2 regions of the Romboutsia sp. BSD2780061687b_171204_C1 genome follow, and region 1 is predicted to be linked to the other one. Evidence: a T-box and tRNA genes for the amino acid it is inferred to sense, from the RefSeq annotation. Region 1 holds a T-box; the other holds one or more tRNA genes.
What was found. A T-box is a leader RNA that pairs with one kind of tRNA and senses whether it is charged. The one in region 1 lies ahead of pheS (phenylalanine--tRNA ligase subunit alpha), so its partner is inferred to be a tRNA-Phe.
Positions count from the first base shown of each region.

Region 2: it encodes a tRNA-Phe, which carries the amino acid that the T-box ahead of pheS (phenylalanine--tRNA ligase subunit alpha) is inferred to sense. The anticodon was not compared.

Region 1 covers NZ_JADMRK010000005.1:65,018-83,721, reverse strand. Annotated here, with positions in the region: gene I2H23_RS10770 (endonuclease MutS2) at 1-448, opposite strand, end outside; gene I2H23_RS10765 (aminoacyl-histidine dipeptidase) at 731-2,185, shown strand; gene I2H23_RS10760 (DUF4179 domain-containing protein) at 2,243-3,445, opposite strand; gene I2H23_RS10755 (sigma-70 family RNA polymerase sigma factor) at 3,457-3,978, opposite strand; gene I2H23_RS10750 (GNAT family N-acetyltransferase) at 4,156-5,034, opposite strand; gene I2H23_RS15245 (hypothetical protein) at 5,078-5,581, opposite strand; gene I2H23_RS10740 (hypothetical protein) at 5,697-5,855, opposite strand; gene I2H23_RS10735 (DUF3887 domain-containing protein) at 5,929-6,321, opposite strand; gene I2H23_RS10730 (potassium/proton antiporter) at 6,649-8,082, opposite strand; gene I2H23_RS10725 (XRE family transcriptional regulator) at 8,450-9,577, opposite strand; gene I2H23_RS10720 (HD domain-containing protein) at 9,844-10,413, opposite strand; gene I2H23_RS10715 (DUF3656 domain-containing U32 family peptidase) at 10,514-12,925, opposite strand; gene zapA (cell division protein ZapA) at 13,033-13,632, opposite strand; gene pheT (phenylalanine--tRNA ligase subunit beta) at 13,651-16,041, opposite strand; gene pheS (phenylalanine--tRNA ligase subunit alpha) at 16,057-17,076, opposite strand; T-box leader at 17,131-17,361, opposite strand; gene I2H23_RS10695 (TrmH family RNA methyltransferase) at 17,416-18,213, opposite strand; gene I2H23_RS10690 (potassium channel family protein) at 18,216-18,704, opposite strand, start outside.
Region 2 covers NZ_JADMRK010000004.1:189,645-204,264, reverse strand. Annotated here, with positions in the region: gene I2H23_RS10200 (Na+/H+ antiporter NhaC family protein) at 1-681, shown strand, start outside; gene I2H23_RS10195 (hypothetical protein) at 739-882, shown strand; gene I2H23_RS10190 (L,D-transpeptidase family protein) at 1,114-1,572, shown strand; gene I2H23_RS10185 (YgjV family protein) at 1,631-1,867, shown strand; gene I2H23_RS10180 (hypothetical protein) at 2,086-2,592, shown strand; gene I2H23_RS10175 (carbon-nitrogen hydrolase family protein) at 2,633-3,475, opposite strand; gene I2H23_RS10170 (DUF4397 domain-containing protein) at 3,646-4,266, shown strand; gene wecB (non-hydrolyzing UDP-N-acetylglucosamine 2-epimerase) at 4,522-5,622, shown strand; gene I2H23_RS10160 (diguanylate cyclase domain-containing protein) at 5,662-6,510, shown strand; gene I2H23_RS10155 (DUF2334 domain-containing protein) at 6,500-8,116, shown strand; gene I2H23_RS10150 (glycosyltransferase) at 8,119-9,369, shown strand; gene I2H23_RS10145 (cellulose biosynthesis cyclic di-GMP-binding regulatory protein BcsB) at 9,381-11,438, shown strand; gene I2H23_RS10140 (glycoside hydrolase family 113) at 11,510-12,550, shown strand; gene I2H23_RS10135 (methyltransferase) at 12,600-13,214, shown strand; tRNA gene I2H23_RS10130 (tRNA-Ser) at 13,374-13,462, shown strand; tRNA gene I2H23_RS10125 (tRNA-Phe) at 13,466-13,541, shown strand; gene I2H23_RS10120 (hypothetical protein) at 13,806-14,009, shown strand; gene trxA (thioredoxin) at 14,065-14,391, shown strand; gene I2H23_RS10110 (hypothetical protein) at 14,508-14,620, shown strand, end outside.

The sequences.
Region 1 (18,704 bases):
CATTATCAGATATTTCTACCTCACTTATTATTGCATTGAAAATTTCTTCTTCTAAATCTCTATATGTGTATAAAGAATTTGATAGGGATTGTATTATTGGGTAGTTAAAATCTTCTTCTTCACTAGATGCTAAATTATTACTAAGCATTCTGGCTACTCTTAAAGTATTTCCTATCATTAGTAAGCTACCTGGGTCTAATGCTGCCCCTACACTTGCTCTCTTTACCTTATCTTCTATATCGTATATTCCCTGTAATCCAACAAAACCTCTTTTTATAAGTATGGCTTGTGCCTCACTTGTTTCCTCTAATCTTGACTTAACTTCATTAAAGTCAGAACTTGGTGTTAGTTTTTCTATGTATCTCATACCTAATGAAGATGATGCTTTGCTTTTCAATAGGTCTATTATTTTATCAAATTCTAAAACCTTTAGTGCTTTTGAATTCATTATTTCCTCCTTGAATCTATATCTATATAATTACGTTTATTTTATGTATATTTGTATTATACTATTTGTATAGCTAACTAATATTATACATAAATATAGTTGTTTATAATAGGATAAAAACTGTATTTTGCTATATATATAAACTTATTAGTTTCAAAACTAACTATTTATTTTGGAATATATTAGATTTAGTGTTATAATATAATTATATTATTTAAGTTTCATGCTTTTTACTTAGCATATACTTAAATATTTAATTTCATCTAAAAGGAGTGAATACTTATGGAAAACGTATTAAAAGGTTTAAATCCAGAGCTTGTTTTTAATTATTTTGAAGAGATATCTCAGATACCTCGTGGTTCTGGAAATGAAAAAGCTATAAGTGATTATCTAAAAAAATTTGGTGAAGACTTAGGCTTAGAAACTATCCAAGATGATGCGTTAAATATCATAATAAGAAAACCTGCTACAAAAGGATATGAAAACTGTCCAGGTGTTATACTTCAAGGTCATATGGATATGGTTTGTGAAAAAAATAAAAACACAGAACATGACTTTACTAAAGACCCAATAAAATTAAGAATAGAAGATGACATGATATATGCTACAGGAACTACTCTTGGTGCTGATAACGGTATAGCTGTTGCTATGGGTATGGCTGTACTTGCATCTAATGATTTAGCACATCCTCAAATAGAAGTTTTAATAACTTCAGATGAAGAGGCTGGAATGAGTGGAGCTATGGCTCTTGACGGTTCTAATCTTAAAGGACAATACATAATAAACCTTGATTCAGAAGAAGAAGGTTTCTTACTTGTAAGTTGTGCTGGTGGGGTTACTGCTCACTCTAAATTAAATGCTGAGTTTACCAATGTAGATGCTAACAAACAAGCTCTACTAGTTGATATAAAAGGACTTCTTGGTGGACACTCAGGAATGGATATAATAAAACAAAGAGCTAACTCTAATATATTAATGGGAAGACTTTTAAACTCATTATGTGTTGACTTTGACTTAGCAAAAGTTGAAGGTGGTTCTAAAAACAATGCTATACCTCGTGAGTGCGAAGCTGTTATAGTAGTTGATAAGAATGATGTAGAAAAAGCTATGGCATGTATAAAAGAAATGGAAAACACTTTCATACATGAATTTGCTTCTTCTGATCCTGACATAGTTGTAGAATGTAAAGAAACTACTGTTGAAAAGGTTCTTACTAATGATTGTAAAAATAATGTAATAAGAACTTTAAACTTAATACCTAATGGAATCCAAACTATGAGTATGGATATAGAAGGACTTGTTGAAAGTTCTACTAACTTAGGTGTTGTTAGAACTCTTGAAAATGAAGTAACTTTTGAATGTGCTGTTAGAAGTTCAGTTACTTCTTTAAAAGAAAATATAACTAATAAAATGAACTTATTATCTCAAACTTTAGGTGGAGAATTTACTTTAGAAAGTGATTACCCAGCATGGGAATATGCTAAAGGTTCTAAATTAGAAGATATATGTGTCCATACTTATGAAAAATTAAATGGTAAAAAGCCTATTATAAAAGCTTTACATGCTGGTCTTGAATGTGGATTATTATTAGACAAAATGCCTCATGCACAAGCTATATCTTTTGGACCTAACATGTTTGAAGTTCATACACCAAATGAGCATTTAAGTATATCTTCAACTACTCGTACTTGGGAATACTTAGTTGCTATATTAAAATCAATGAATGAACATAACTAAGATTAGTTTCTTGTTAAACATAAAATAAGTAGGGAATTTGCCCTACTTATTTTATGTTTAATCTAATTTTACCTTTATAGCTTTATCTTCAAGAACTTCCTTAACATTATATTTATCATCTACAATAGTTGGTACGATTTTTAATTCGCTATAATTATTAGATGTATTTTTATATTTCTCAACTACTTCATGCGTTCCATTATTTACATTCATCCCATCTGGAATTATTTCCTTATTATTTTCATCTTTTACTTTTAATCTTATACGATCAAAATCAACATTATTTATTCCTAGAAACTTATACTTTATTTCTACAGATAGAGGCGAAGCTATTACTTCACTAAATTCTATGCTAGCTACTTTATTATTTAATGAAAATTCTATAACTTCATCTATTGAATATGATTTAGATTTATCTATTAAATCCTCTCCCTTTATGTCTATATTAAACTCCCAGTTTCCTCTTATAATCCCAGAATGTGGACCACCAGCTTTTTTAACCTCATCATAAGATTTATATTGAGATTCCCAATCTTGTTCAAGATGAAGTTTTTTAATTTGAATTTTGAAATTATATATTTTATCTTTGTTTATAACATAAGGAAATTCATCTTTTTTAACTCGTTCAGAATTAATGTCGTTGCCTTCTTTAATAGTCATATCTATTCCTTGTTCCATAACAACATCTACTGATTTTTCTTTTTTTTGATAATGATCTCCTATTGCCCAAGATTGACCTTCATACTTAACTCCATCTATATATATATTGTTTATTTCTCCTACCGTTAATAGTGTTTCCTCTCTTCCCCATTTATCAAATGACCACTCTTTCTGTTGCTTCTCTGTGAAATCTTTGAATGGATTAAATTTGCTGTAATCAACATTTAAGTTTAGTATCAAGCTTCCATTATCTAAAATTACATCTTTAAGTGAAATCTTTACATTTTTATCTATCGCTACCTTATTTATATTGTACTTATAATCTTCAAGTTCTTCTTTTTTCATATTTACAATATCACCTAATGAATACCAAAATCTTTCTATGTCTGCCCATATATTATTATCTAGAATAATACCACTACTTAAAATTGCTAATAATGAAGCTGCTACTATACCTCTTTTAAATCTTTTATTCTTATTTCTATTTCTAATTTTTATTTTCATTTTATTTTTAAGCTCATCATTATTATCAAACTTTACTTCTTCATAATCATCTACATTCATTTTTACATCATTTAATATTTCAAAATCGTCCTTCATACTTAACCTCCCTATTTAGATATACTTTCCCTAATTCTTTTTCGCCCTCTGGATAAACGATTATATAAATTAGACACCTTTGCGTTATTTTTCACTGCTATACTCTCCAAACTTTCACCTTCTAAATAGTGTTTTATAAAAAGTTCCCTATCTTTATCATTTAAATGACTTAGTATCTCTTTTATTTCTTCCTCAATTTCAGCTTTCATTAAATCAGTATCTATGTAATATAATTCTTGACTTATATCAGTAGTTTCAATTTTTGATATATACTTTCTTTTATAATCTATCGCTTTATATTTTGATATTGCACATACCCAGTTTTTAAAATCATTCTTGCTTTTATCAAAACTTTTTATACTATCCCATATAGATAAAAGTACATCACTTACACACTCTTCCTCATAATTTATAAGTACACCTAAATGTCTTCTAATTACTGATGTTATTAGACCCCTATAACTATCTATTAACATCTCCATTCCTTCTTCTTTCCTTTTCCTTATATACTTAATAATCAATTCATCTTGCAAAATAATTCCTCCTTACCCTCTTTTATAAAAGCTTTTATACTAACTAATACGTAATCTATATAAAAATCCTATCAACTTAGTTCAAAATTTTTTATTATTTACACGAAATTAAAGCAGAGTTTCACATTAACAAAACTCTGCTTTATAAAAATTTTATAAATTTATTAATAAAATTAATTACAATATAACCCATCCGCCCATTATCTGGCTTACTTCAAATCCTCTTTTTTTGTACATTTCATAGGCTATTTTATTTTGTTCTATGACTATAAGCGCAATTTCTTTAACTTGTCTCTCTGCTAAAAACTGTATTGCTGTTTCTATTATTCTCTTTCCATACCCCTTGCCTCTATATTTTTTACATAATCCAATATCAAATAATCCCTTGTCACTTTCAATAATAATTTCTATAAATCCGATTTCATTATCTTCTTCATCTAATACTATAAAATATCTATTATTATCATTTTTACTTTTTTCTATATTTTTGTTTACAGTATCAATATTTGTTACTGTACCATGTGGCATATCACTAAATGAATCATTATAAATATCTATATACCTTAACTTATTTTCTTCATTTAAACTTTTTAGCTTCAATAATTTATTCCTCTTACACCTATCCTTTAATACCATTTCAAAAGAATTGTATTCTATTTTAAAGTTTAGTTTATTTATCTCTTCATTAGATATTTCTTGTTTATTTATTCCTAATCTTATATCCGTCGCTCCTTTTGCTTTAGATATGTTAACAGATTCTTCTACTAGTTTTCTTATTATTTCAACTTTATCTGTTATATCCTTAGCACATTTTATTTGGTGAATATATGCACTTTTTAATATTTTTGCTACTTCTAAAACTACGCATATACTCGCCACTACTTTATTTTCCTCAAAATAAAATAATGCACCTTCACCATATTCATATATTTTTATATTAAATTTATCATCCAATTCTTCTAATAAATTAACTGAATTTTCCTTAACTTTTATGAATTTATAAACTTCATTCTTTTCTATATTACTTAAATTAGTGTATGATTTTATATATCCCATAAATTTACCCTTTTGTTTCAATTCCTCATCTTTCATTTTTAATCTATTTAACCTTATATTTATTATAAATACATTTATAACAAAGTACCATTCCTACTATCATAAATGAAGATAGTATAGCAATAACTATACCTCCTACCATAGAACCAAGTAGTGGTATCAATAAAAATGATAACCCATACGCAATCCACATAATTCCATTTGCTCTATTATATGCTTTTATATTACTTATTTCTTCTGATTTAACTATAGTCCCTGCCCAAAAGTGCATAGGAGTTTTTCTTTTAAATGAATATATTCCTATTCCTACAAAAAACAAAACTGCAGGCATCATTGATATAGCTATTACTATATCATCTTTTTGAGTATAGCTTGTTTGGCTAGACTTGAAATTATTATATTTAACCGAATTTGTGCTACTTTTTAAATTATACTTTTTTATTAATTGATTATATGTTTCTATTGTTTTATTACTATCTTTATCATTGTATATTAGAGTTTTATCGCTTGTTGTGATTTTTATATATGGTTTGCTATTACGATACACATATAACTTCCCCTTTTCATCTCTGTCTATTTGGAAAGTTCCCCTTAAATATGTTGCTGTGCTAGTACCATTTACTTTATTTCCTATAGGAATGTCATCTAATAGCTCTGCACTTTTAATATCCTTTATATATGCTATCTATTTTTATCCTTATTTTATCTTCTTCGAAGTGCATTTTATGAAGACTATGGTCCATATTTAGAAATATAATTAACCCCATAGCCATCGCTATCATTATCCCAAAGACTATCTTTTCATATTTATTAGAAATCATAATATCATCCCCTATACAAATAAAGATATATAAATCAATATATTAAAATTGACTTACATATCTTTTCTCTACATTACTTCATATATAACCCCTCTAGCTTCATATCTTCATTATAAGTGATTGTAAACTGTGCTTTACCATTATCAAATTCCACAACTTCTACTACAGTAGCTAAATCTTCATTACCTATTAATTCTTCTTTGTTAATAGACTTAAATTTACCTAGTTTATCTTTCATAGGTTGCCACGCTTCTTTTAATTGTTCTGCATTTATTTGAGTTTTTAAATTTTCACTCATTTTATCTATAACTTTACTATACTCGTCATTACAAATCATATTAACTATTCCTTGAGCATCTTCTTTTAACAATTCTTCATCATAAGATTCACTTAATTTTGAAGTAGTACATCCCCCTAGTACAACTCCTGTTAAAAATACTAATAATAGCATTTTCATTTTTTTCATAACACATCCCCCTTATTTTATTAGTATTGCAATATTTTCGTTTGGTAGTTTATTTAATTTTATTATAATTCCTAATACATTTGATAATCAAATAAATATACATAGGACACAGTAAATTGTACTTATATTACATTTTAAATCTCTTTACTATTAATAAAATTTATTACAAGCAAAAAAATAGGGGCATATACCCCTATCAAATTATTTATTATTGAATAAAGAATTTAAATATAATCCTAAAATTCTTTCCCTATATTAACAAAAAACTATTTTTCGAGCGATATTTAAATATATCCTGTAGCATAAATTTACTTATATACATAAATATTAATTGCTTTTACATAATAAGTCATTCAATACCTCAAAATCATTTCCAGCTATAACTAACACATCTTGAGGAAGAATTTGAGTAGATCCATTTGGAATCAATACTTCCTTGTTACGCTTTATCATTACGATAAGTATATCCTCAGGTATATTTGAATCCATTATAGCTTTATTTGCAATGCCACTATTATTTTGAACCGTTATTTCTAATAAATTTGTACCTATCTCTTCCCTGTAATCATTGAATGTCTTTAATACTGGAGACTTATCATCAATTAAGTCGAGCTTTTTAGCTACTGTAGGTAAAAGTGTACCTTGTATCGCAACAGAGAACAAAGCAACAAAAAATACTATATGGAAAATATCACTTTCAACAGGAACTCCATAAGTTACTGCATATATTGCAAAAACTATTGAAGCAGCACCTCTAAGACCTACCCAAGATACAAAAGCTTGTTGCTTTAAAGGAATTTTAAACCAACTTAGTATGCTAAAAATTGCTATTGGTCTTGCTATACAAATCATAAATATAGATATGGAAATACCTTTTATCATTACAGAAGGTATTTGCGATGGGAATGATAGCAGTCCTAATATGAAAAATAACATTATTTGCATAATCCATGAAATTCCATCAAAAAATTGGAACATACTTTTTTTATGTGGTATCTTACTGTTACCTATCATAATACCAGTCATATATACAGATAAATATCCATTTCCACCAAAATGCTCACTTAAAGCATAAGATAGTACTGCTATTCCCATAACAAATATAGGATAAAATCCATCTATTTCAAACTTGGTATTTCTTAATAAATAAATTGTAAGCTTACCTAATAAAACAGCCGATAAAATTCCAACTACAACTTGATTTAAAAGCATTGGTATTATGGTATCATATCCTTTATCTGCCATTAATCCTAAAATAATTATAGTCAACATATATGCTAAAGGGTCATTGCTTCCACTTTCAATCTCTAATATTGAAGCAATAGATCCCTTTAAGTTTAACTTTTGAGAACGTAATATTGCGAAAACTGATGCCGCATCTGTAGATGCAACTATCGATCCTATAAGTAATCCTTCTAATAAAGAAGTATCAAATACCTTAAAGCAAAATATTCCTGTTAAACCAGCAGTTATAACAACACCTACTGTTGATAGAAGTATTGATGGAACAGCAACTGGTTTTGCCATATCCCAACTAGTACCAAATCCTCCATAGAACATTATAAAAACTAATCCTATAGAACATATCTGTCTTGTTAATTCATAGTTATCAAAATATATTCCAACAATACCATCAGATCCAGTCAACATTCCTAATCCTATAAAAATTAGAAGAATTGGGACTCCAAATTTATATAAAATTTTACTTGATGTTATACATATTAATAGAACTAATGAACACATAATCATTAAGTTTATCAAATAATTATTACCTCCTTTATTATAATTAATTAAGTTTAGTGAATTTAAATTTAAGGTTTTAGAATTTTTATAGGCAGGATTTTAAATAATACTGGAATTATATTTAAAAACTTTATTTTTTATCTTACTGTTGTTATATAATTATTTTATGTTAAATTTATTCTTTTATGTTAGGTTCGATTTCTTATCCTTAAGTTTAAAATAACATAAAATTCTATACTTTGTATATGTTTTTTGTGTTAAATATTTGTTAAAAAAATATTCTAATTTTCTACTATTATTTTAAGATATTTTATTTAATAAATTATTACAATTTAAAAGAGTAACAAATGCTTATTATAACTTAGGCTTTGTTACTCTTTTGGTATTATTTTTTATTTTTAAAATTAACCTTTGTTACATTATCTCTCTTAACTTTAGGTGCTAATTTTCCTTCTTTTAGTCCTAATAATGACTCTATTTCATCAGGATAAAGGCTTAATCCACAACTTGCTAAGTTATCCACTAAAGTAGCTCCACTCATAATACCACTTTCAAGTATCATATCCACAGATTTTCTAAGTAAAACTGGACTTGTTGCTTTTATATTAGCATCTAATGGTTCCTTCTTGCTCCAACCTTTCTTATCCATTTGGTTCATTAAGTACATATATTTCTTGTAATTAATAACACCTAGCTGGTATCCTCTTAATATCATAGCCCATATTGGAACTATCCATTTTGCTTTTAATTCTACAAAATCCTCTATCTCATTAACATCTTTTAAATCTGGTAAGAATGTTTCTTCTGGCAATAAAAATACACACGCAAATTCATCTTTTGAGAATTTTTTAGCTTGTATCCCCGCTTCAACACTAACCATGTATGCTAATTCATAAGCTAAGTCATAGTTTCTTGTAGTCGCTGATTTTTTATCATTTCCTAAAGATACTATATATCTAGTATTTTTATCAGTTGTTTGTTTTTGCGTAAACGCTAGTGCTCCTTTTGTATTTACATTAGTGTCTGTTACTATTATCCCATTATACTCTAACACGCTTAACACATTTCCTATAGGTCCATCACCTAATTCAAAATGTCTTCTTACTTTTGTTGCTAATGTCTCTATATCATCGTTTCTATTTAAGTTAGTTGGTATGTTCATTTCTGGGAATTGTATATATCCTTCTATAAAAGATAATATTTTATGTGCCATTACTAACTTTTCTTTGTATGAAATTTCTTCTACTCTAGGTATTCTCGATTCTGGCTTTATATGAGTACTATCAACTACAACTTTAATGTTATCCATTTGGAAGAAGTATTCTTTTGGAAACCTTAAAGCATTTGCTAATTTCATTTCATTTTCTGGAGTTGGCTTGTACTTTTCCTCTTCAAAAGCAATTATATCTTTTTTATTTATATTTATTTCTTTAGCTAGCATATCTACAGTTTTTCCTCTATACATTCTAGCTATTTTTAATCTTTTACCATTAAAAACTTTTTTTCTGCTCATAATATCCGTCTCTCTTTCAAGTTTATTTTATATATACAAAAGTTAAATTAATAAATTTTATGCAAATCTATATTAGCCATACATAATAAAAATATTTTATATTGGCTAAGTTATACGAATTTACTAAATTTAATTTATACTAAACTTTATATTATATATATTTAAAAATGCTCTGGATACTAATACCCAGAGCATTATTCAACTTTTATACTGTTGATAATATTATCATATTTATTAATTATAGTCAATTTATGTATATTATATCTCTATAGTCCTAGCTCATCACTTATTCCTTGCATTGCCTCTAGTGATAGTTGTGCAAATTCAGCAAATGGAATGCCTAATTCTTCTATGCTTCTCATTGCATCCCTGTTTGCTCCTGCTGCAAATTTAAGTTCTTTCATACGCTTAGTTATAGACTTTACTTTTACACTAGATAATTTCTTATCTGGATAAACTAAAGCTATGGCTGTTATAAATCCAGTTATTGGATCTGCTGCATATATAGCTTTATCAATTGTGCTTATTCTTTTTGTTCCATTATCTTCATTATGAGCTTTTATTGCTTGATATATGTAATCATTTCCAAAACCTTCATTTTTAAGTAATTCGATAGTTTTGATCCCATGCAATTTAGATTCTTCTGGATTATTTTTATAATCTAACATATCTGAATCTAAATCATGTAGTAATCCTGCTAATGCCCAATCATCAGATTTTTCTGGTTCTAGTTTATTTCCTAAAGCTTTCATTACAGCTTCTACTGCATATGAGTGCTTTATTAGATGTTCAGATTTTAAATATTTATTTACTAATCCTACTGCTTGTTCTCTCATTTCCCAATACCTCCTATATAAATATTAAATCTATTATAATTTTTTAAGTAAATATATTTGATATTGTTGATAATACATATACTTACTATACAAATTTAATTTATTCTACTCCCTTGTAATAATGACCTGCACTTACACCTTTAGCATCTAATTCATTATAAAGTTTTGTAGCTTTACTTCCTAATTTGTAGTTGTTGCTTAATACTTCTTGATATGCCTCTATTACCTTCTTAACAGTTTGACTATCTTCTAATGTAAAATCTAATCTAAATGTATTTATACCTATTTCATTTAGTTCGTATAAGTTATCTAACATACAAGTAACATTTGTATTATATATAGTTGTTCTACAGAATAGATCTTGTGATAATCTAAACTCTTCCCCTTTAGAGTTTCTTAGTGCATATGTGCTTTGGCTACATTTAGCAACTCTTTTATCTTTTTTGCAATCTCGAACTACTACTCCCATTGGACAGTATTCTGTTATCATAAGTGGAGTATATCCATAAACCACAGATTCTATATTAATATCTGTATATTTTATTGTTTCTCTTATTTCATTTATGTTTAATTCCTGAGATATACAAAGATTAGTTGCACCTATTTCTTTAAAGTAATTTATAGTTTCACTATTGAATGCATTTAAGTAGTAATCTATATTTAGCTCTTTACCTTTAAAATAATCTATAGCTCCCCATATACCTACTTGTATAGAATTTACTCCTATATTTTTAGCTTTTTCTAATTGCTTGTATTCCTTGCCTCTTATTATTCTAGGAGCTGAATATATAACTTTTATATTATATTTTAGTCCAGCTTTTATAGCTTCTTCTAATGTTTTAGTATCTTCATAATATATTTTATCTATACCGCACTCAAGTGCACTTTGTAATTGTTCTAAATTTTTAACTTTAACAGATAAATTACTTACCGTATCTCGATTAAATTTAATTGGATTATATGATAATCTTCTATTTTTAAAATCTCTATTTTTTATTTTAACTCTTTCTTTATCTAAAAGCTCTATACAATCTCTTCTCATTTGATTTAGTATACTTATTGGTAAACTTACATTTTCATCTAATTCTATATTTACACTATCCATTTCATAAGGAGTATTACCTAATTTTCTAAGCTGAGTTTCTATTTTTTCCTCACTTAAAGCTACCTTCATAGCCTCTTCAACTATTTTGTCTCCTTCTATTGTGGCAGTATTTCCTTTTTTATCAGCTAATGTAAGTATTGGTTTTTTATCTAGCTTAACACTTATATATGAATCTATCATGTTTTTAACAAATTCTTTATCTTGAGTAAATGTAGCTTGTACTCTATCCATAAGTTCACTATCTGATGTTTTAAATACTATTTGATTTCTTTTAGCTTCACCTATAAAATCTAGTTCTATTATCTCGCCCTTATATCCTATAGTATCTATCTCACCATTTTTGATGATTCTTCCTATAGTTCCACCACCAAGATTTATTCCATCGCCTTTTTTAAGTGTATTTTCAAGTCTTATCTTTAGTCTTTTAGCTTTTTTATTGTAATCTAATACCTTACCTAAATATAATCCTTGATTATTTGGAAGTTGTGAATTCATTACATCTGCGCCAACTTCTCCTAAAATAAGTCCTTTTGTAAATTTTCTATTAAATATAGTGTATAAATCACTTATTGTTTCATCTGAAACATTCACTTTTTTAGTTTGTAAGTATTCATCTATAGTTTTTCTATAACTCTCTATAACAGTAGCTACATACTCAGGTCTTTTCATACGACCTTCTATCTTAAGAGAATGAACTCCTGCATCTATTATTTTATCTATTTCTTCTATTGTGCTTAAATCTCTTGGACTTAATAAATAGTCTCCATTGCTATTTACTACTTCTCCAGTATAAACATCTAAAAGTTCATATCTTTGTCTACATGGTTGAGCACATCTTCCTCTATTTCCTGATCTGTTACCTATCATAGAACTCATTAAACATTGTCCAGAATAGCATACACACAGTGCTCCATGAACAAATACTTCTATATCTGCTTTACAGTTATCACATATATATTTTATTTCATCTACTTTAACTTCTCTTGCTAGTACTACTCTATCAAATCCAGCATTTTCTAGATATCTAACATCTTCTAAAGAATGTGCTACCATTTGTGTACTTGCATGTATTTCAAAATCAGGTAACTCATTTTTAATAATTCTAGCTATACCTATGTCTTGAAGTATAACTGCATCTACATCTATGTCGTATAGATATTTAGCATACTTAAAAAAATCTTCTATTTCATTTTGTTTTATTAATGTATTAGCCGTTACAAAAACTTGTACTCCTCTTATGTGAGCATATTTTACTGCTTCTCTTAATTCTTCTCTATCAAAATTATTTGCTGATGCTCTAGCACTAAATTCTTTTCCTCCTAAGTAAACTGCATTTGCACCATTTTGAACAGCTGCTTTTAACGCTTCAAAGGAACCAACGGGTGCTAATAATTCTATGTCTTTCATACTTCTCCTCCTATACGTAATATTTTTTCTATATTTATAATGTCCCTAAGTTTTAAAATTAAAACCTTCAGGTCCCCCTGAAGGTTTAATTTTAAATATAAGTAAACTTATTTCATTGCTCTAAGATATTTTAATTCATTTTCTATTTCAATTTTTTCTAATTGTAATTTATATGCATCATTTTGGAATTTAGAAGAAAGTTGTTCTGCAACATTAGCTTTTTCTTCTGCCATTTCAACAGATGATTTAAGCTCTTTTATTTCATTTTTTAAATCTTCAACTTCTTGTTTAGATAAATTAGTGCCATTTTTTAGTTGCTCTATTTCTTTCTTTTGTTCCTCTATTAACTTATTAAGTTCTTCTATCTTAGATATATGGTTCTTATTTTCTTTATCTTTGTTTTCTAAGTGGTATTCAAGCTCTTTTATTTCAAGCTTATATTCTTCCCCACTATTTCCAACTTTTTTCTTTAATTCTTCATTTTCTTTTTCTACTTTTTCTAGTGTATCTGCACAATCAAACAATTCATCTGTTATATTTATAGCTGCTAATATAGCTACTTGAGATGAGCTTAATCTTTTATTAGCCTCACCTATTTTATTCATTTCTGTATCTACAAATGCTGCTACACTTATCATATGTTTTTCAGATTTTTCTCCAACCATAGGATACTCTGCACCATGTATCTTAACGGTAACTTTGTTCATACTAATATCCCCCTTGTATTAGTTAGATCTTAGTGTTGCACCTAATTTTTCACTTAACTCATTTAATATTTTATCGTGTACTTTTGCCACATCTTCATCAGTTAAAGTTTTCTCTATACTTCTATATGTTATAGAGTATGCTATAGACTTGTATCCTTCTTCTATTTGAGCACCTTTATATACGTCAAATAATTTGTAGCTTTCAACTAATCCACCTGCATTAGCTTTTATTATATCTTCTATTTCTTTAACATATACTTCATCCTTAACTAATAAAGCTATATCTCTTGATGTAGATGGATACTTAGGTAATGGAGTATAAGTTTTTTCTGTTGATGTATTTTCAAATACAGATTCTACATTCATTTCACAAACATAAACTCTTTGTCCTAAGTTATAATTTTCTATTACGTCTGGATGTAATTCTCCAAATGTACCTATGCATTCTCCATTAAACATAACTTTAGCACATCTTCCTGGATGGAATGTTGGGTTAGTTTTTTCTGGTTCTATTTCATATCCTTTGAACCCTACATTATTTAGTACACTTTCTACAACACCTTTTATAGAGAAGAAATCTACATCTTTTCCATACATTCCTATACAATATTTCTTCGTTTCTACTGGTAATCCTTCTTGTGGTGTAAATGTATTTCCACATTCAAATGCTGATACTTCTTCAACTTTATGAGCTACATTTGTAGATAATACTTCTAACATATTAGGTATTAGTGTAGTTCTCATAACTGAAGTTTCCTCACCTAATGGATTCATTAGTTTTACAAAGTTTCTTCTAGAGTCTTCAGATGATAAATTTATTCTATCAACACCTCTTGGGCTTACAAATGAATATGTTAATATTTCATTTAAGCCTGCTGCTATTGAACTAGATACTATCTTATCTGTGAACTTTTGTTTATCAGTTTTTACACCTGCTGTAGCATTTCCTTCTAAAGTAGCTGTTGGTATATTTTCATATCCGTATATTCTAGCTATTTCTTCTAATATATCTGCATCTTCAGCTATATCTAGTCTAAAGCTTGGAACTTCTAATTCTAATTTTTCAGAAGATATTAGGTTACATTTAAACTCTAATCTTTCTAATATGCTTATAAATTGGTCCATAGGTACGTTAACACCTAATAATTTGTTTATTCTCACAGGGTTAACAGTTATCTTTTGAACTTCTTCTTTTACTGGATAGTAGTCAAGCATTCCATTAAGAACTCTACCACATCCTAATTCTTCTATTAATTGACATGCTCTATTTACAGCAGTCTCTGCTAAATTAACATCTATACCTTTTTCAAATCTTGATGAAGCTTCTGTTCTAAGTCCTAATTTCTTAGATGTAGCTCTTATACTTTCTTTTGCAAAGCTTGCACCTTCAAGGAATATTGATGTAGTTGTATCTTTAACTTCAGAATTTTCTCCACCCATTATTCCTGCTAAGTCTAAAGTTTTTTCTTCATTTCCTATAACTAACATGTCTGATGTTAATTCTCTTTCAACACCATCTAGCGTAGTAAACTTTTCACCTTGCTCAGCTAATTTAACTGTCATTTTATTGTATTTTATATCTTCTAAGTCAAATGCATGAAGTGGTTGACCTAGCTCTAACATAACATAGTTAGTTATATCTACTATGTTGTTTATTGGTCTCATTCCAGCTTCTATAAGTCTTCTTTGCATCCAGTATGGAGATGGCCCAACTTTAACGTCTTTTACAACTTTTCCACAATATCTCTTACATAAATCTGTTTGAATATCTATTTCAAATTGCATTTCTTCATCAGAACCATTTACTTTTATTCCTGGGAATTTTAATTCTTTTCCTACAGTAACGGCAGCTTCTCTTGCTAATCCTATTATAGATCTACAATCTGGTCTATTAGAAGTTATTTCAAATTCTATTAATGCATCGTTTATTCCTAAAACTTCTCTAACATCTTTTCCTAATTCAAAAGATTCTTCATGGTCTAATATATATATGCCATCTTTTTTATGTTCTTCAACGTATTGAGAAGGTATAGTTAATTCCTCTGCACCACAGAACATTCCTTCTGATAATACTCCTCTTAACTTACCTTTCTTTATTTTGAAATCTCCAGGTAATACTGCACCTATTCTAGCAACTGGTACATAGTCTCCTACTTTTATGTTAGTTGCATTAGTTACTATTTGAAGTATTTGTCCATCAGCTACTTCAACCTTTGTTACTTTTAATCTATCTGCATCTGGATGTTGTTCTATTTCAAGTATTTTACATACTTCAACTCCATTTGTTTCTTTTCCAAAGAACTCTACTTTCTCAACTTTTGATCCTGTCATAGTCATCATATCAGCGAATTCTTGTGTATCTAAATCTATATCAACGTAATCTCTTAACCATTTTAAAGGTACTAACATCTTAAATCCTCCTAATTAAAATTGATTTAAAAATCTCATATCATTTTCAAATAATAGTCTTATATCATCTATTTCATACTTAAGCATTGTTATTCTATCAAGTCCCATACCAAATGCAAATCCACTATAAACTTCTGGGTCAATTCCACAGTTTCTAAGTACATTTGGATGAACCATACCTGCTCCTAGTATTTCTATCCAACCTTCACCTTTACACATTGGACATCCTGCTCCTTCACATTTAAAGCAAGTAACGTCTACTTCTGCACTTGGCTCTGTGAATGGGAAGTTGTGTGGTCTAAACTTAGTTTTTGTATGCTCACCAAATAACTTCTTAACGAACATATCTAAAGTTCCTTTTAATTGTGCCATTGTTACATCTTTACCAACTACAAGTCCTTCAACTTGATGGAACATTGGTGAATGTGTAGCATCTGGAGCATCAAACCTAAAACATCTTCCTGGAGATATTATTTTTATTGGTAATTCCTGACTCTTCATTGTTCTAACTTGAACTGGTGAAGTTTGAGTTCTAAGTAATAACTCTTCATTTATATAGAAAGTATCACTCATATCTCTAGATGGATGATCTTTTGGTGCATTTAATGCATCAAAGTTATTTTCTATAGTTTCAACTTCTGGCCCTTCTGCTATAGAGAATCCCATTCCTATAAATATTTCATTTACTTCATCTATTATTTGAGATATTGGATGCTTTTTACCAACTTTAACTGTTCTTGATGGCATAGTTACATCTATAACTTCTTCTGCTAATTTTCTTTGTTTTTCTGCTAACTTTAACTCTTCTTTCTTTGAAGATATAGCACCTTCTATAGCCGCTCTAACTTCATTAGCAACTTTACCTATTACAGGTCTTTCTTCTGCTGATAATTTACCCATTTCTTTTAGGATTGATGTTATCTCACCTTTTTTACCCATGTACTTTACTCTTAAACTTTCAACAACTTCTATACTAGAAGTATCTTTAATTTCATTTAATGCAGCTTCTTGTAAATTAAGTAATTTTTCTTGCATTATATTAATTCACCCTTTCGCAGTTTTTTGTATAAAAAAAGCCCTTCATCCCTATCTAGGGACGAAAGACTATTATTCGCGGTACCACCCTAGTAGCTTAATAATTATAAATTATTAAACCACCTCTAACAAACTTAACGCGTTTTAACGTTAAAGCCTACTATAATTTCAGCTTTAATACTCCAGAGGGAACTTCTTTTGGATACTTAGAAAGTACTCACAGCCTACGGTACTTATCTCTGTGCTAAGTTAATTCAAAATACTTTTCTCTTTCATAGTATTTGATAATATTGTTTTTGCGTTTAATTATATCATACTATGCATAATATTTACAAGATGTTAAACTAAGTATTTCTTTATTTCATACATTAATATTGCAGAGCTTATAGCTGCATTTAATGATTCTGCATTCCCATATATAGGTATTTTGACCAACATATCTGATTTTGATACTAATTCATCATTTATTCCATTAGCTTCATTTCCTATTACTAAAGCTGTTTTGTAATTATATTCAACTGTGTTGTAGTAATTGTTTGTATTTAAATAACTTGATACTATATCAAAGTTCTTTAATTTTAAAATTCTAAGAGCTTCTTCTTGAGTAGCATGTATTATATTCATATCAAATATAGAACCCATAGTAGACCTTATAACCTTTGGATTGTATATATCTACACATCCTTTTAATGCAATTATTGCATCTACCCCTGCAGCATCTGCTGTTCTTATTATCGTACCCATATTACCTGGGTCTTGTATTCTATCTAATATTAAAACAAATTTATGCTCATCTTTTAAATACTCTTCTATATTTCTTTGTTTAAAGTTTACTACTCCTAAAATACCTTGAGTGTTTTCCGTATCTATTAATTCATTGAATATTTTATTAGTCGTTTTATAAATTTTTATATTATTAGTTTTTAGGGTATCTAAAAATTTAAGATGTTCTTCTTTATTTTCAAAATCTTCATTTATAAATACATAATCTAGACTAGCCTTACATTCTACTGCAAGAGTTAGTATTCTATATCCTTCAATTATAAATTTAGATTCTTTATTTCTATTTTTAGTCTTAAGTAGTGATTTCGTATATTTTACTTTATTATTATCTTTAGCTGTTATTATTGTAGGCATTATTACTTTCTCCTAATAAATTCTTCATTTTCTGATGCGATAGTACTTATATGGCTATTTTGACCTATTACAACCAAAATACTACCTGCTTTTAACTCTTCATCTGGAGCTGGAGTAACATTTATGCTCTTACCTGTTTTTATAGCTAATACAGTTATTTCAAACTTAGCTCTTAAGTTTAATTCAACTAAAGTCTTTCCTACCCAACTATTTGGTGTTACTATCTCTACAATTGAATAATCTGGATCTAATTCTATATGATCTAGTATATTATCAGAAACTAAGTTATGTGCAACTCTAACACCCATATCTCTTTCTGGGAATACTACCCTATCCGCTCCTATTTTATATTGAACTTTAGCTTGTAGTTCATCTTTTGCCTTACATACTATATGAGGTACACCCATTTCTTTTGCTATAAGTGTAGCCATTATAGATGCTCTTATATCTGAACCGATGGCAACTATTGCAACATCAAAGTTACCTAGTCC
Region 2 (14,620 bases), on a different contig from region 1:
ACATCAGGGTATAGTTTAGGTGGTAGCACAAGCTATAGATATGATTTTATAAAAGTTTTACCATATTTAGGCGTTTTAGTAGGGGCTTTATGTGGAGTAAATGTATTTGTTTTACTTAGTTTTGGAGTAGTATTTGCAGGTGCAATAGGATTATTTACAAATTCATTTGGGTTATTTGGATTTATAGAAGCTATATCAGGTGGTATATCAGGAATGTATGAATTATGTCTACTTGTTATAATAATCGGAGGACTTGTAGAACTTATAAAATTAAATGGTGGAATAGACTTTATACTTAATTTTATAAGTAGTAAAATAAAAACTAAAAAAGGTGCAGAGTTTGGTATAGCAGCATTAGTAAGTATAGTAGATTTATGTACAGCAAACAACACTATAGCAATAGTAACAGCAGGGCCACTTGCAAAAGATATAGCTACAAAATTTGATATAGATAATAGAAAAACTGCAAGTATATTAGATATATTCTCATCTTGTTGGCAAGGCATAGTTCCATATGGTGCACAAGTATTAACAGCTGCAGGGATGGTAGGAATATCTCCTGTTGAATTAATTAAATATCTACATTATCCTTGGTTAATGTTAGCTTGTGGAATAATAGCTATAACATTTGGTATTCCAAACTTAAATAAAGTTAATAAAAGGAAAAAAGAAGTAGCTTAATGTAACTATAAAATTTTAGTTTCATATAATATAAAAAAAGAAATACTGGAGGAGATTATGGCATTAGGTGACTATGATTTCTTAGTAGGAGTAGTATCGACTTTTATAATAACATCATCTTATGAAATATCAATATATACTATAAATCAAGCTCGATGTATAGTTAAATCATATAAGTATATGAAACATAATAATACTTAAAAAGTGAAGTTTTAAAACTTCACTTTTTTTACGCTTAAGGAAATTATGATATTTCAAAAATTAGTAGATAATTATTACAGTTAAGTAATACCAATCAGTTTAGCGAGTGTAAAAAATAAACTTAATATTTTACATTCGTACAATAATAGTTAAATTAACTGAAATATCACATAAAGTTTATAATTAGCATAATTATAATAAATATTATTATGAGAAGGTGAAATATTATTTATGAATAGATACTATAGACAGATAGATTACAGCAAATTTGATAAAAATATGGAAGAGTTTGTAAATGAGAATCATATAAAAAGTGATACAGGCTATATTATAATTACATCTACTAAAGATAAACTTACCTATATATTAAAAAAAGTAGATGATAGATTTAAGGTACTGCACGTTTGGAGTAGCACTGTAGGAAAAAGCTCAACTCCTACAATAAAGGGTATATTTAAGTCAGGTATAAAGTATCCTGCTATAGGGGGAGAAAAAAGTTCAGCAAAATATGCAATGAATATAGTAGATGATTACTATTACCACTCAATACTATATGATCCTAAGGGACTTTATGTAATAGATGATAGACTTGGAGTAGCTATAAGTATGGGATGTATAAGATTAGCTACAGAAAATGCTAGATGGATGTATGATAATATACCTATTAATACTACTATAATAATAAAATAGTTATATAAAAATATAAATATCAAATAATAGTTATAAGAAATAAAAAGGAGATAATTTTATGATTAGCTTTGACCCTATTGAATGGATTGGATATTCAGCATCCTTATTTATAGTTATATCATTAACGATGACATCTATAGTAAAGCTTAGAATTATAAATTCTATAGGATGTTTTTTATTTGTAGTTTACGGATTATATGTAAAAGCATATCCTGTTGCCATATCTAATGCGCTTATAATTATTATAAATATATATAATTTATATAATATTTATAAATATAAAGAAAAAAATTAAATTACAAAATATTATTTAATAGCGTAGATATTTTATCTATGCTATTTTTTGTTAAAAGTAAATATTTTCTATATTAATAGATTAGATAAACTAAAATATTAAAAAGGTATAATATTTTAAATAACAATAGTGAGATAAAATATGTTTATTAACTAAGTAAATTGATATATTATATATAATAATAAAAATTATAATTAAAATAGAAAAGAGGACTAAATGTGAATAAAACAATAAGAGAGATTGATAAGGATATAAATAGATGCAAAAACTTAATTGAAGAAAATAACTATTTAGAAATAGTTATAGGATTAGAAGAACTAATAGATAAATATAATTCATGTATAGAAAATATAAAAAAATATGATGGTAGAGTATGGAATTACTCAAAATCTGATTTAGAAAAATTAATGAAAGAATTAGTAGGATACAAAAAAGAATTAAGTATAAGAGAATATAAAAAGGAATTAACTAAATTAGTAGATTCTTCAATAGATTATATTAAAAATCATGATACACTAAATAAAAGTAAAAAAATAAATATTATAGAAGTAATAAGAGATCTTCATAATATAAGCAATGAAGATCTAGGTAAAGAAAAGCTTTGGGAAGAGTTAAGAATATATATAAGGTTAGCAAGTGATGAAGATATAGAAGTAGGGAGTAAGTTGATATCTATTATTAACTATGTATTAGATTTTGACAAAGCTAAAAACTTAGTTCAATAATTACAAATAAATTAAACTAAGATAATATATTAAAATAAATTTATACTTTAGAATTATCTGTATATGATACATTATACAAATCATTTCTACGATGCTTTAATAAAGGTAGTTGATTTCTTATTTTTTCAACATATGAAAAGTCGATATCTGCTATAAAGTAGCCCTCTTTTTCATCTAATCTATTTAATACTTCCCCAAATGGAGAAACTAAAATAGAGTTTCCATAAGATATATAAGAAGAATTATTGTTTCGGGAAGAAGAACATCCTATTGTATAAACTTGATTATCAACAGCTCTAGATTTAAATAGTAGCTCCCAATGAATAGGTCCTGTAGTCATGTTGAATGATGCAGGAACTATTATAGCCTTAGCGCCTTTATCAACCATTATTTTGCATATCTCAAAAAATCTAAAATCATAGCAAATACAAAGACCAATTTTTCCAAATTCAGTATCAAATACTGTAACATCATTTCCAGATGATAATGTATCAGATTCTAAAAATTTTTGGCCAGCATCTATAGAAATATCAAATAGATGTATTTTTCTATGTTTTGCTATCTTATTTCCACATCGATCAAAAACATAAGAAGTATTATATATTTTACTATTATCTTTTTCAGGAATGGATCCAGCTACCAAATATATATTATATTTTTTAGCTATATCAGATAAAATATTATAAAGATTTCCTCCTTCTACCTCACAATAAACAGGAAAATTCTTATTATCATAAGGGCAGCAAAACATTTCTGGAAGTATAACTAAATCTATTTTAGATTTATTAATGGCTAAATTTATATATCTCTCTATAGTGGATATATTCTTTAATTTATTAGAATTAACATCTATTTGTATAACTAAAGTTTTTATAAAAATCACCTCAATTTAATTAAATCTAGTATAAGATATTTATATTTTAATAGTAGTTTATCTATACAAACATTGCATTAAAAAAATGAAAATATATGAAATCAATTTATAAAGTAACAAATAAAATAATGGACACATATTATATAAAGAATGAACATTGTCATCAAGGGGGATTTAAAATGGATTGTTTACAAATAAAAGAAGGAAAATCTTTAGTTAGAGTATTTCAGGCCGCTCCACAAATCGGTAAAGTAGACATTTATATTGATGGGGCACTTGTATTTAGCGGATTAGATTTTATGGAATTTACAGAGTATGTAGAGTTAGAAGAAGGAGAACATACAGTAGGTATATACTTATCTGGAACTACTGAAAATCCAGTTATAAATCAAATGCTTGAAGTAGATGAAGGGCAAATGTATACCGTAGCAGTGACAGGGAATATAGGGGATTTATCTTTATTAGTTATAAAAGACTATTCAGAAAAACAACCATCAAGCGAATATTCTACATTTAGAGTTATACATTTATCACCAAATGCACCAGCAGTAGATATACTAGTAAATGGAGAGACATTCTTTGAAGATATCGGATTTAGAGAGGGAACTAGTTATGTAGATGTAAACCCAGGAACGTATAATGTAAAATTAGTAGTAAGTGAAAGTAAAGATGTAGTTTTTCCGTTAAGGGTTAAATTAAATCCAGATAGAATATATACTATATATGCAATTGGTCAATTAGGTAGTTTAGGTGTTATACAATCAGTTGATGGGAATACTTATTTATGTAAAGAAGCTTAATTTATATTAAATACTAAAATATAAGAGAAGCATACCTTTGAACATATTAACAGTTTAATGGTATGCTTAATTTATAATTGATAGAATAAATTTAGTAATAAAAAATATAATAAATAATATCAAAATAAAAATATAATCTACAAAAAAATAATAAATAACAATAAATTTTGACATCATATTGTAGTTAATGTAATATATTGAGAGATAATAATATAGATAAAAATTATTATGGAATAATATACAGGGGTGAAGTAAATGAAAATAATGACAGTATTTGGGACTAGGCCTGAAGCCATAAAAATGGCACCTTTAGTTAAAGAGTTGGAGTCTAGAGATAATATAGAGTCTATAGTTTGTGTAACAGCACAACATAGAGAAATGTTAGATCAAGTACTAGACGTATTTAACATAAAGGTTAATTATGATTTAAATATTATGAAGTCAAATCAATCTTTGTCTCAAATAAGCACGAATATAATGAATGGGTTAGATAAAGTTATAAAAGAAGTAAAGCCAGATATAATACTTGTACATGGAGATACAACTACAACGTTTATATCATCCTTAGTTGCTTTTTATAATCAAGTTAAAGTAGGTCATGTAGAGGCAGGTTTAAGAACCTATAATAAATATTCTCCTTTTCCAGAAGAGTTAAATAGACAGTTAACATCTGTTATAGCTGATATACACTTTGCACCAACAGAAAAATCAAAGGATAATTTGATAAAAGAAGGAAAAAATCCTGAAAAAATATATATAACTGGAAATACTGCAATAGATGCATTAAAAACCACTATAGATAAGGAATACAAAAGTGAAATAACTGACAAAATAGGAAAAAACAGAATGATACTTTTAACATGCCACAGAAGAGAAAATCTAGGTAGCAATATGAAGAATATATTTAAAGCAGTAAATAAAATATCTATGGAATTTGATGATGTAGAAATAGTGTATCCAATACATTTTAATCCTCAAATAAGAGATTTAGTTAAAGAAGAATTCAAAGGTAATAAAAAGGTACATGTAATAGAACCTTTAAGTGTAGTTGAATTTCATAATTTATTAAATAAGTCATATCTAATACTAACAGATAGTGGAGGCATACAAGAAGAAGCTCCATTTCTTGGAAAGCCAGTTCTTGTATTGAGAGAAACTACCGAAAGACCAGAAGGGATTAAGGCTAAAACTTTAAAATTAGTAGGTACAAATGAAGAGAACATATATAAATACACAAAGGAATTACTAACTAACAAAAAATTATATAATGAGATGTCAAAGGCTTCAAATCCTTATGGAGATGGGCTTGCAAGCAAATACATTGTCGATATTATTGAAAAAATATATCAAAATTAAATTAAATCAGAAGAATGAATAAAAGAAAGTAGTGAAAATATGAATAGAATTTCCAAGAAGATAGATGGATATTTTTTAGGACTAATATTAGAGTTATTTATAATCACCATGTTATTTGTATTTGATATTAAATTTCAAACACAAAATTTAAGTTTTATAATGTTTTGTATAACATTTTTTACTATAATTATGACTTACACAGGGGGAATAATTATAGGGCTTATAGCAACATCAGTTTCTATATTTATATATGCAGCATATATATTTTATATAAATCTAACGAAAAATGTAGAAATAACATATATGTCTTATATATGGATGATATTTATGCCAATAATATCTTATACAACAGGAAAGTTTACAAATAGTATAAATAATCTTCAACAATCAAATCTTAAGCTAGAAAATGAATATAAAAATTTGGTTACTATACATGAGGATACAGGATTATTTAATATAAAAGCATTTTATATGAATCTAGAAAGAGAGATGAGTAAGGCTAAAAGGCATGAAACTCAATTATCTTTAATGCTTATAAACTTACCATACTATAAAGAAATAAAGAACATACTTGGGGAAGTTAAAACTAACAAACTAATGAAAGATATAAGCAATATAGTTGTAAAGTCTACAAGAATAGAAGATGAAAGATACACAATAGAAAATGATACTATAGCTATAATAATGCCAAATACAGATGAATTTGGTGCTAATATAGTAAAAGAAAGAATAAAAACAGGTATAGATGAACTTAGTCTAAGCTTGAAAAATAATAAAAATTACATAAATATAGACACAAAAATAGCAGCAGTAGAGTATAAAAAAAATATAAAGTCTCCTATTGAATATAAAACATATGTACAAGAGGAATTACAATATGATGTTTAAAAAAAAATTTATAATAGAAATAACTATTATAATTAGTATAATTTTAGCAAGTTCAAGTGGAATTTATAGTGAAAATAATAGCAATAAAAAATCTCTTATAGTTTATGAAACTAAAACTAAATTTAAGTCTAATGTTAATACAGTAAATCACCTTAATGAGCTACTATACGTATTTAATAATAAAGTGGACAATATTAATATAAATGATTATAAAAAAAGATGTTTAAACAATTATGACTATGTCTTTGTTATAAATATAAACAATAATATAGAGAATAAAATATTTTTAGAAGATATTAATAATTACAATAAACGTATATACTGGATAGGGGATAAAATTGCAAATTTACTAGAGTATAATAATAAATATTCAATAAAGTACATATATAAAAATAATAATATAACAAGATTAAACTATAAAGGAGACGATATAGTATTAGAAAATGAAAGTGATTACAACATAATACAACCAAGTAGTAAAAGTAATATTATTGCTACTATGAGTGATGGATATAACACATACCCATATATATTGCAAGATAAAAATTTGTATTATATATCTGATTGGAACATGTATGAATCTTATATATTTGAAGATACGTTAAATGATTTCTTTGAACGAACTTCTTTTGAAGAAAGTAAAATATTTGTAAAAATAGAAGATGTAAATCCTCTTAGTGACACAAAAAAATTAGAGGATTTAGCTAATTATTTATATGAAGAAAATATACCATTCATAATATCTTTAACACCTACTTATCGAGATAAGAGTATTAAAGAATTAATCACTCTAGATGAAAATTTTATAAATACTATAAAATATATGCAAGATAAAGGTGGTAGTGTTATATTAAATGGATACTATCATAATAGAAAAGAAAAATCAGATGAAGATGAGTATGAATTTTTTAATAAAGAGATATTAAATAGTAAAAGTGAAGATATAAATATATATATTAAAAATAGGTTATTAAGTGGACTAAGATTATGTATAGAAAATGATATATACCCATTGGGATTTGAAGCACAAAAATATGCTATGATTCAAGATGGGTATAAAGAAATCAAAAAATACATATCTACATATATGGGGAGATACCAAAATAATAGTGAAATTTTTAATATGAGTACATTTCCATATATAATAAAAGATAGTAAAAATTTTAATACACTAATACCGGAAAATTTAGGATATATAGCTAAAGATGACAAATTAGCGGTAGATAAAATAAAATATAATTATTATAAACTATCTATGGTAAGAGGCCATACTGGAGGATTTTTTTTCCATACTGATGTAGACACAAACTATTTAAAAGAGTGTATAGAATATATTAAATCTAAAAATGTAAGCTTTTTAGATTTAAAAAAAGAAAACAACTATATAAATATAGATGATATAAAAATAGAATCAAATAACAAGAATATAATAACAAGTTATGATAAGTATAAATCTATAAGAAAACACAATGATTTAGTGTTTAATAAGTCTATAAATAAGTTAAATGATATAGTTGTAAAGTTTGTTGTTGTAGTATTGCTAATATTTATATTAATCTTTATAGTATTTAAGATTATAAATAGACGAAAGTTTACAAGGAGATAATTATGATAGGTTTAGTAGATTATATATTTTTAATTTCCTTATCATCTATATGGGCTATACTCTTAACAAATATAATACTAGCTATAAGTGGATATATATATTATTTAAAGAGTCTTAAATTTAAAGATGAAAAATTAAAAGAGTTCCCTTTTGTATCAATACTAGTACCAGCACATAATGAAGGCAAGGTAATTGGTAAAACTGTAGAATCTTTATTACTACTAGATTATCCTATAGATAAAATGGAACTTATCGTTATAAATGATAATTCTAGTGATAATTCCAAGGAAATATTAGAAAATATAAAAAATAGATATAGAAATTATAATTTTACCATCATAAATACGGATAATATAACAGGTGGTAAAGGAAAATCAAATGCACTAAATATAGGATATCAAATATCTAAGGGAGAATATATTGCAATATATGATGCTGACAATACACCAGAAAAAACTGCACTAAGATATTTGATACAGACCATAGTTAAAGATGAAAAACTAGGGGCTGTTATAGGAAAATTTAGAACTAGAAACAAGCATAAAAACATATTAACTAAGTTTATAAATATAGAAACTCTAAGTTTTCAATGGATAGCTCAAGCAGGTAGAAAACAATTATTAGGTCTTTGTACTATACCAGGCACTAATTTTGTACTTAGAAGAAGTACTATAGAAAAATTAGGAGGATGGGACACAAAGGCAATAGCAGAGGATACAGAAATAAGTTTTAGGATTTATAAAATGGGACAAAGAATAACATATGTCCCTCAATCAGTAACCTGGGAGCAAGAACCAGAAACTGTAAATGTATGGATAAAGCAACGAACAAGATGGGTAAAGGGAAATATATATGTATTAGTTAAGTATATTACTAATTTATTTAAGGGCAAACAAAATAGAGTGCTGTTTGATATACTATACTTCTTTTCAGTATATTTTCTATTTTTAACATCTGTTGTATTATCAGATATAATATTTATTTTAGGAATATTTAAAATAGTAACTATAAATATCCCATTTGATTTTTTTACTATATGGATACTATCATATATACTATTTGTAATACAGGTATCTATAACACTTAGTATGGAAAAGGGAGAGAGTAATTTAAGCAATATATTTTTAGTTGGGCTTATGTATTTTACATATTCTCAAATGTGGCTATTTGTTGCTATAAAAGGAATGGTTGGGTATTTTTCTGACGCCATACACAAAAGAGAAGTTAAGTGGTATAAAACCGAACGATTTTAGGAGAAAATAAAATGAGATTAATAGCAATAATGATATCATTAATTATTAGTTTTACAAGCTGTGATATAGTTTTTGCACAGCAAAATGTAAAAAATTACAAATTTAAAAATGACATAACTATGAATGGGGTTATAAGTAGTACTAATAAATATTTTGAAGTTCCTAAAAATGCTTTAGTTGAAAAAACTAAGATTAACTTAGTATTTACAAAAAGTGAACTATTAGATGTGAATTATTCTACAATAACAATAATTGTAAATGATGTGCCAATCCATTCAGAACGATTAGATGGAAATAAGGAATATAAAAAAGAAATAAATATAGATATACCAAAAGATTTAATAAAGACAGGTTATAATAAAGTAGAGATAAAAGCTTATAAAACTATTTCTGATAAGGTTTGTAGAGATGACTCAAATACAGCTAACTGGTTAGTAGTACATAAGGAATCAAATATAAGTGTATCCTATAATTATAAGCCAACATCTAATTTGATAAGCGAGTACAAAGATACTTATATAAATGAAAATGGAAGAAATGAATTAGAAACTAGTATATTAATACCAGATAATTATTCAAGTGAAGAATTAACTTCGGCTATGATACTTAGTAGTGGTTTTGGAGAAAAAATAATAAATGATAATGTTAATTTTGATATAAATCTATACTCTCAATTTAAAAACAAGGATAAAAATGTTATATATATAGGCAATAAAAGTAATACTTCAAGTGAAATACTTAATTTATTAACTGCAAAAGAAAAAGAAGATTTGGATAAAAATTGTATTATAAAAAATACAAATTCAATATTTGATAAAAATAAAAAAATGCTTATCATAATATCCAATAATGAAGAACTACTTAAAAAAGCTAGCAAACTTATAAATAGTAAAGATTTAATAAATGAATTAAACAAAGATAGCATAATTATAAATAAAGATACGGATGTAGATGACATATATAATTATAAAAATAAAGATAGATTGAATTTTAAAGATTTAGGTTATGATAATATTACATTGAAAGGACCATTTACACAAGAATCAATAATAGATATAAGTATACCTAAAAGTAAAGAAGTTAAAGAAGGTAGTAAAATAAATTTAAATATTAGATATGGTGAGAATTTAGATTTTGAAAGATCTTTAGTAACTATATATGTAAATAATATACCTATAGGAAGCAAGAAACTAACAAAGGAAAATGCCAATAATGATACCGTAGAGCTTAACCTTCCAAAAGAAACTTTAAATCAAAATTATTATCAAATCAAAATTGTATTTAATTTAGAACTATTAGATTTAGCTTGTGTAACTAGAGATACTGATAACCCATTTGCATATATATCAAATGAATCATATATAGAATTTGATTACAATGATACCAATAATTTAACTATGAAAAATTATCCGTATCCATTTGTTAAGGATGATAAAGTTAATGATACAGTAGTTGTAGTACCCGATAAATTAGACTCAACAGCATTAACGCAAATAGGTAGTATAATATCCTATATAGGTCATAGTATTAAATATAACAATGGAGATATAAGATTTATAAAATCAAGTGATTTAAAATCAGATGATAAAAAAAGTAATTTAATAATAATAGGAACTCCAACTAATAATTTAACTATAAAAGATGTTAATAAATATCTAAATTTAAAATTTAATAAAGATTATTTAGGATTTGAAAGCAACGAAAAGATAAAATTCATAGGAGATTATTCAAAACAACTATCATCTATACAACTTACAAAATCGCCATATAATAAAGATAAGGGTATGATGGTTATTGCATCAACAGAAATAAAGGATTTAGCATTAAGTACTAGATATTTAAATGATTTAGATCTCACAAAGTCATTAAAAGGCGATACTATAGTAATTGATAGAGAAGGAAATATAAAAGATTTAAATTATAAGTTAGATGATGTAGATGAAAATAAAGAGACTAAAGAAGTAAATAAACTAGATAATAAAAGTAAACAGTTTATAATAGTTGCATCAGTATTACTTTTAATGGTTATATCAGCAACAGTTTTATTAGCTTTAAAATATAAAAAATAATATATAAATATAAAATACTAAGCTTTATAACTAATGCTTAGTATTTTATATTTAAAAAAGATAGGAGAGCTATGAGAAAAAAAATATTAATAATAATTACTTCATTAGTAATACTAAGCGTTATTTTTGCTATTAAAAGTACTAACAAAAATAATACTATAACAGAAAAGATAAAATCTGTTAACTTATCAACTGATTATGAAATAGAACAAGCTTTAAAGGATATAGATGATTTGAAAGTGAATACCGTTAATGTACCTATAGTTATAGAAATACCAGATTTAGACTCAAATAATATGAAAATAAATTCTTATAGTAAAGAAAAAGCCATAAGATTAATAAAAATACTGAAATCAAAAGGTATAAATATTATATTAGAAGCATATCCGTGGATAGCTAATGGAAGTAAATATGAAACTGATTATAACCCCGTAAATAAGGAAAAATTCTTTGAAGATTGGAAAAATATATTAAATATTTTAATTAAGGATATAGCAAATAAGTACGATGTAGATATAATGATTATAGCATCAAATTTCTCAAAGTTAGAGATGTATGAAGATAACTGGTGTGATATAGTTAATTTTGTTAAAGGGCGATTTAAGGGAGAAGTAACATATAAGACTACATGGTGGTATACAGCTAGTTGGGATAGAAAGAGTAATGAGGATTATTACAAAAAATTAAATAATAAAATATTTTCTAAAGTAGATTTTATATCTATAGCAGCTTATTTTGAACTTAGTGATAAAAAAGAAAATACAGTAAAAGAATTAGTAAATGCTTTAAACTCTACTACTATATATAATAGAAATCAAAATGTGGTCGAAGAAATATATAGATTCTATGAAAAATATAATAAGCCTATCTACTTTGCTGAATTAGGATTTCCTAAAAAAGATAATGCAGCAACACATCCATGGAATAGTGAAGTGTCCAATGTAGAAAATACAAAAGAACAATCTAGATGTTTTAATGCTTATAAAATTGTATTTGAAGATAAAGACTATATAAAAGGATTTTCTGTATTTGCAGTAGGAAAAAAGGGAAAAGATAAAAATTTTTATCCATCAAAGGAAAGTATAGAAATTATATCTAAATGGTATTACTAATCTGAATAGAGTTTCAATAAAAAATATATTTAGATAGGAAATGAAATAAATGACAGAAAAAGAATATGAAAAATTATTAAATATAGATACTTTAGGAGAAGAATTATGGAGTGAAAAAGTAAGGCATTATCATCCATATCAAGCTACATCATATGAATGTTTAGACGAATTATTTAAAATATACAGCTTAAATGAAGATGATTTTATAGTTGATTTTGGATGTGGGAAAGGTAGGCTAAACTTTTATATAAATTATAGATTTAATTCTAATGTAGTTGGAATAGAAATGGAGGAAAAGTATTATAAAGAATGTATTAAAAATAAAGAAGCGTATGTAAGTGAACATAAGAAAGGTAAAGAAAAAATAGAATTTAAATGTTGCTATGCACAAGATTATGAAATAAAAAGTAAAGATAATAGATTTTATTTTTTTAATCCATTTTCAGTACAGATATTTAGGAAGATAGTAGAAAATATATTAGATTCAGTATATAAAAGTGAAAGGTATATTGAGTTAATATTGTATTATCCTAGTGATGATTATATATATTATATAGAAAATGAGACACCATTTATGCTAAAAGAAGAAATACAGTTAGAAAAGTTATATAAGAAAGATGTTAATGAAAGATTCTTAGTTTATAATATACCATATTATGCATAATATAATGAGATTAAAAGATACTATATAAAATAGAAATAAGTATTTGAAATGCTCATTTCTATTTTATATAGTTTTTGAAATAAAAGGAAAAAATATAAAAATTATTGAAAAATGTAAAAATTTATGATATATTAATAAATATAAGAGATAAAAATCATTGGAGAGGTGTCCGAGTGGTTTAAGGAGCTGGTCTTGAAAACCAGTGATGCTTAACGGCACCGTGGGTTCGAATCCCACCCTCTCCGCCAAATGCCCAGATAGCTCAGTCGGTAGAGCAGGGGACTGAAAATCCCCGTGTCGGTGGTTCGATTCCGCCTCTGGGCACCAGTAAGGCATCTAGAATATAGATGCTTTTTTTATAAATTTTAAATTAATTATAAATCTACTGATAGATACTTAAATTAAAAATAATGACTATGTACTTTAGATATTATATATGAAATTTTTATTGGAAATTAAAACGCATAAATCCATTAATTTGGATTTATGCGTTTTTTAATACATTTATTACTAAGCCACAATTGGTTTAAAGTATGCATTAAAAAAAACATAGGTGGAAATCTAATAAAAAGAAAAGAAAGGGATGTTTATATGAGAAAAGTAAATAACAGTAAAAGAATATTAGATGAAAATCCACAGTTAACTGATTTAGTTAATCATGCACAAACATATACAGATATAAGAAATGCTATAGAAAATGAAAATGAATCAGTTAGTAAGAAAATACATTATAAACAAAAGCCTAAAGCTTTGACATATGATGAAATGCAACCATATAATACAAAATATAAATAAAATTAAAATAAAAATAGAAAGGAGATATACTTAATAAAGTTAAGTATAAATTAGTATGGAAGAATTCGTAAAAATAATAAATGACGAAGAGTTTAACTCTAAAATAGAAAATGGATCAGGGATAGCTGTAGTAGATTTTTTTGCTACTTGGTGTGGCCCATGTAAGATGTTGGCACCAGTTTTTGAGGAAGCTGCAAAGGATGTAGGAAATAAAGCTAGCTTTAGTAAAGTAGATATAGACCAATGTTTAGAATTAGCTAGAAAATATGGTGTAAGTACTGTACCTACAGTTATGATATTTAAAGATGGAAAGCCAGTTGATAAGATGGTAGGTTTTATGCCAAAACAACAAATAATAGAAAAGATAAATTCTAATTTTTAATATTTAAATATATAAAGTAGAAGAAGTGAATAATATAGGGTTGTAACAATGTGCCAATATAAGTCATAAAATATATTAAGGGAATTCCCTTAATATATTTTATGGAGTTGAGAAGATTGGCAAATAAATTAGACAAGACTGTAAAGAAAGTAACAAAGCCAGTTGGAGATATAGGTAAAGAAGTTATAAATGGCGTAGGAAATGTTGCTAAAGAAGCTGTTGGCGGAAC